DNA from 2 places in the Shewanella sp. Isolate8 genome. Region 2 is predicted to be linked to the other one. Evidence: predicted binding sites of a transcription regulator. Region 2 holds the regulator's gene; the other holds the start of a gene.
What was found. Region 2 encodes FliA, which starts transcription of late flagellar genes. Its sites were predicted from a motif close to CTAAAGNTNNNNNNNNNNNNGCCGATA; they were not measured.

Region 1 (2,389 bases), 820 kb from region 2:
TTCTTCTTGGCGGTAGAGGCGGGCATGACAGCAATAAAGGGCAGGCCAAGCAGACGTGCAAAGTAGGCCTCGGACACGGCTGTGCTGCCCGAGGAGGATTCTATGATGGGCGTATCTTGGGTGATCCAACCGTTACACAGGGCGTAGAGAAACAGAGATCTCGCCAGGCGGTGCTTAAGGCTGCCGGTGGGATGGGTGCTTTCATCTTTTAGGTAGATATCGATGCCGGGCAGCATAGGCAGTTCCAGCTTGATCAGATGGGTGTCTGCACTGCGTTGATAGTCTGCCTCGATCTTGGCGATGGCCTGGTTGACCCAAGATTGATTCATTGTGGCTCCTAAGGTTATCGAGCGGATAGTCGTTATAGCTTAACGAAATAAATTATAACGAAAAGGAAAATCGAAAATAAATGCGACGGATAACAGGGAGTGCTGGCCGTGGAGGAAAATTTTGGGAGGCTGAAAGAATGATCCACTAATTAAAGGACTAAGTATCAGTCATCGAATCAAGGCATTAACTAAGGGCATAATATCATCAAAATGATTACAAAGATGAAGCGAAGTGTTTGAATTTAGGAACTAAATGATGCGCAAATAATGCGAGAGAAAAAATGGTGGAGGGAGAAGGATTCGAACCTTCGAAGGCTGAGCCGTCAGATTTACAGTCTGATCCCTTTGGCCACTCGGGAACCCCTCCATATTTTTTGGTACAGCAGCACAAGATAATAACGAGATAAAGATGGTGGAGGGAGAAGGATTCGAACCTTCGAAGGCTGAGCCGTCAGATTTACAGTCTGATCCCTTTGGCCACTCGGGAACCCCTCCACGAGTATCTCTTTATTACATTGTAGGCAAATGGTGGAGGGAGAAGGATTCGAACCTTCGAAGGCTGAGCCGTCAGATTTACAGTCTGATCCCTTTGGCCACTCGGGAACCCCTCCTCAATTGCGGCGGCAATAGTAGTCAGAATCCTTGGCGCTGTAAAGCCCCAATTTAAAATAATTACTAAAGTTATGGCGCAAGCGGTCGATTAAATAGCAACGAGCTGTTTTATTGATGTTTTTTTATGCGAACTAGTCAGTTGATCATCAACGAGAATCAATTAGGGACCCGACTCAACCAGGCGATAGTGGATCATCGCCGGGGAGAATTTGGTCTGCTGCTGGCCATGTTGTCAAACGATGCTAGAGATATGGCGCAGTTTCATCTGGATCAGGAGCCAAGCGATGTTGAGACAAAGCTCAAGCGTCAATTTGAGTTACCCGAGCCACAGGCGCTGACCAGCGCACTGCAGCTGGGTGAAGACAGAGATAACAGCGAGCAGTTTCACCAGGCAGGGCTAAGCGGCTTTCATCTGCAGCAATACCTGAGTCCCGAACCCTTAGTCCACAGAGGACGGGACCCTTTGGCGATGCAAGAGGTGCTGGCTAACTGCGATCCCATCACCCTGGCGCGTTTTCACAATGAACTCGATGCCGACGCACCTAGTTTGGAATTACCACATTTTACCGAGCAGATCGTCAGGCAACGTGCGTTAGGAGACATTTTGGCTTAGTTTTAAGTGCGGTAGCTCGGCTTTTGCTATATATAGCTATGAGCATTTTCAGTTAAAAGGTTAAGGGTCAAAATGAAAAAGATTCAAGAGGGTCAATCAGAGTTGGTAAACGATACCTGTAACGATTGTGGCAGCTATGCCGATATCGGTGCCGTGATCGATGAGTTTGATACCGTGCTGACTCTGGTACGTGATGGAGACAACGCCCAAAGCGAGTTGCAAGCCATGGCACAGGCGGCTAAGCAGCGTTTCGAGGGTGTTGAGAGTGAGATTAAGGCAGTAGAAGGTGGCCAGGAGCTGCGCCTCACCTTTGGCTACAGCGCCGAGAAGATGATCTTCCAACTCGAACACGGTCTCTAGCAGCGCCGTCGATATTAGCTTGCTAATTAGCGAGTTATTCGTGTAATGTGCACAAATTGAACATTTAATAATAACAATAACATCTATGTTGTTACCGCCTTTGGCGGTTTTTACCTCGGTAACCTTTTATCGGCAGAAGGTTATCGGCAGTAGGATTTTATGACCAAGCGCCAATTTCAACATCTGCTTGAAACCATAGTCAATTCGACGCAAAAACAAGAAGGCCTGTTTAAAGAGACGGCCGAGCTTGCCTGCGATCTGCTCAGTCAGTCCCTCGAGGTCGACAACATAGGTGTTTGTCTGTTTTCCGGTAGCCAGGCTTGTGAGCTCATCGCTCATACAAGTTTGCAAGGCCAGGCTTCACGCCCCGCGCAATCGCTGTGTCCCAATTATTTCGATCAACTCAAACGCAGTCGCACCATAGACGTAATCGACGTCGAAAATGATGGCCGTGTCGCCGAATTAGTCGATTACC
Region 2 (2,389 bases):
GGCCAGCAATATGTTATTGAGTAACTCTTTCAAACGATTGGAATCGGACTCGCTGCGCTCGATAAATTGCTGAACGTCATGGCATAGCGCCTTAAATTCGTGCAGCTGAATATCGCGTCTCATCAGACGATCCCAGGAAGGCTTTACGGCCTGTACGTTTGCGGTTAGCGCATCTGCAAGCGGCAGAGATTCTTCGACGGCGTCCATGGTCTTGTTTGCCGCCTGCTCCGTCATGTCGATGACATAATTGAGGCGCTCTTTGGCATCGGGAATTTCGCTATTGGCCAGCTCCACGAGGCGACCGTCCACCTGAAAATCCACTATCGCACTGTGAAGCTGACGGGTAAGGCGACCCACCTCGTCAAACAGCTCTTTCTGAATCGGGCTGGCGATGTCGCGAATTAGCTCATCGGCCTGCTCTTGTTGGCCAGCCTCGAGTAGATCAACGAGTTGCTTGGCCTGTGCTAAATTGATCAGCCCTGAAGTTTCTGCCTGCATAGCTCAACCTTGATTAACCGAGTCGTTCGAAAATTTTGTCTAACTTCTCTTTCAATGTCGCCGCAGTAAAAGGTTTCACCACATAGCCATTCACGCCGGCCTGGGCCGCTGCGATGATCTGTTCCCTTTTCGCTTCCGCAGTCACCATCAACACAGGAATGTGTTTCAGGTTGTCATCGGCACGGATAGCCTTTAATAGGTCGATCCCCTGCATCCCAGGCATATTCCAATCGGTCACGACAAAATCAAAATCGCCTTTTTGCAACATAGGCAAGGCTGTCGAACCGTCATCTGCTTCCTGAGTGTTATTAAAACCCAAGTCTCTCAACAAGTTCTTGATGATGCGTCTCATTGTTGAGAAATCGTCAACAACGAGAATCTTCATATTCTTGTCCAAGGTTTCCTCCGCGGAGCTGTTTTTATATTGCTCATGTAATCGTTATATTTTGGTCCAATGCTTGAGTTTCGCTTTGAGTCTGAGCATCGCCTGGCTGTGTATCTGGCTTACTCGGGATTCGCTGACATCAAGTACGGCACCGATCTCTTTTAAATTTAATGCTTCGTCATAATATAACGACAAAACTAATCCATCTCTTTCTGGCAGTAATTTAATCGCTTCCACGAGGGCCTCATGAAACTGTGTCTCTGCCAGAGATTCAAATGCGTCGTCCTGGTGATCATCTTCCTGTCTTACTACATCGACCGATACGCCAAGATCTTCAATTCCAACTACTTTCCCGACTGAAACATCATTAAGAATATGATGGTACTCATCGAGCGGCATATCAAGTCGATCCGCAATTTCATTGTCTTTTGCGTCACGTCCAAGTTCTTGTTCTAGCTCGTCAATCACCTGTGCTATGCGGCGTTGATTGCGGTGAACCGACCTGGGTACCCAGTCGCCACGGCGGATCTCGTCGAGCATAGAGCCACGAATGCGTATTCCGGCAAAGGTTTCAAACTTAGCCCCCTTGCTGCCGTCGAACTTGGCCGAGGCTTCGAGCAGGCCCATCATACCTGCTTGTAACAGATCATCCAATTGCACCGAGGCGGGCAGACGAGCAAGTAAATGGTGAGCAATCCTTTTAACCAACGGTGCATACTGTTCGACAATAGAAGCTTTGTTATCTAAACAAGTATACGCAGCGGCTTTACTCACTCGTACGATCCTCTTGATATTCTGGACGTTGTACCAAACGTTCCACAAAGAACTCTAGGTGGCCGCCCGGCTGTTGTGGCACTGGCCAGCTAATGATCTTATTAGCCAAACCATGATAAGCAATCGACGCCGGCGACTTAGGAAACGCCTCGACGATCAACTTTTGTTTACGAACTGACTTACGAAGGTTTTCATCGAATGGGATAGTCGCAACCAGCTCCAAGGCCACATCGAGAAAACGGTCGGTTACCTTGCTAAGTTTAGCAAACAACTCCATCCCTTCTCGCAAACTTCTGACCATGTTGGCCACAATCTTAAATCTGAATACGCCGTGCTCGCGGCTCAGAATCTTAATTAAAGCATAGGCATCGGTAATAGAGGTCGGCTCATCACAGACCACCACCAAGACATCTTGCGAGGCGCGAGAGAAACTGAGCACCATGTCCGAGATACCGGCAGCGGTATCCACGACCAAGATATCAAACTGGGTCTTCATCTCACTGAAGGCGCGGATTAGGCCGGCATGCTGCGCAGGTGTCAGCTCCACCATGGCCTGGGTACCGGAAGTGGCTGGAATAATGCCTATACCCTTTGGACCACGAACGATGATCTCGTCAAGGTCGGCCTCACCGGATAATACGTGGGACAGATTGCGCTCAGCCCTTAGGCCCAACATGACATCGACGTTGGCTAGACCCAAGTCGGCATCGAGCACAAGCACTCGCTTGCCCT

Region 1: L1D43_RS07950 (VC2046/SO_2500 family protein) is a predicted target of FliA. The motif match lies at 1,005-1,031, and genes of this name have one in related genera.

What each region holds. Positions count from the first base shown of each region.
Region 1 is NZ_JAKEVI010000001.1:1,802,239-1,804,627, reverse strand. Features, by position in the region: gene L1D43_RS07970 (PLP-dependent cysteine synthase family protein) at 1-329, opposite strand, end outside; tRNA gene L1D43_RS07965 (tRNA-Tyr) at 612-696, opposite strand; tRNA gene L1D43_RS07960 (tRNA-Tyr) at 740-824, opposite strand; tRNA gene L1D43_RS07955 (tRNA-Tyr) at 856-940, opposite strand; gene L1D43_RS07950 (VC2046/SO_2500 family protein) at 1,066-1,554, shown strand; gene L1D43_RS07945 (DUF406 family protein) at 1,627-1,914, shown strand; gene L1D43_RS07940 (EAL domain-containing protein) at 2,074-2,389, shown strand, end outside.
Region 2 is NZ_JAKEVI010000001.1:982,568-984,956, reverse strand. Features, by position in the region: gene L1D43_RS04275 (protein phosphatase CheZ) at 1-498, opposite strand, end outside; gene cheY (chemotaxis response regulator CheY) at 512-895, opposite strand; gene L1D43_RS04265 (RNA polymerase sigma factor FliA) at 938-1,657, opposite strand; gene L1D43_RS04260 (MinD/ParA family protein) at 1,650-2,389, opposite strand, start outside.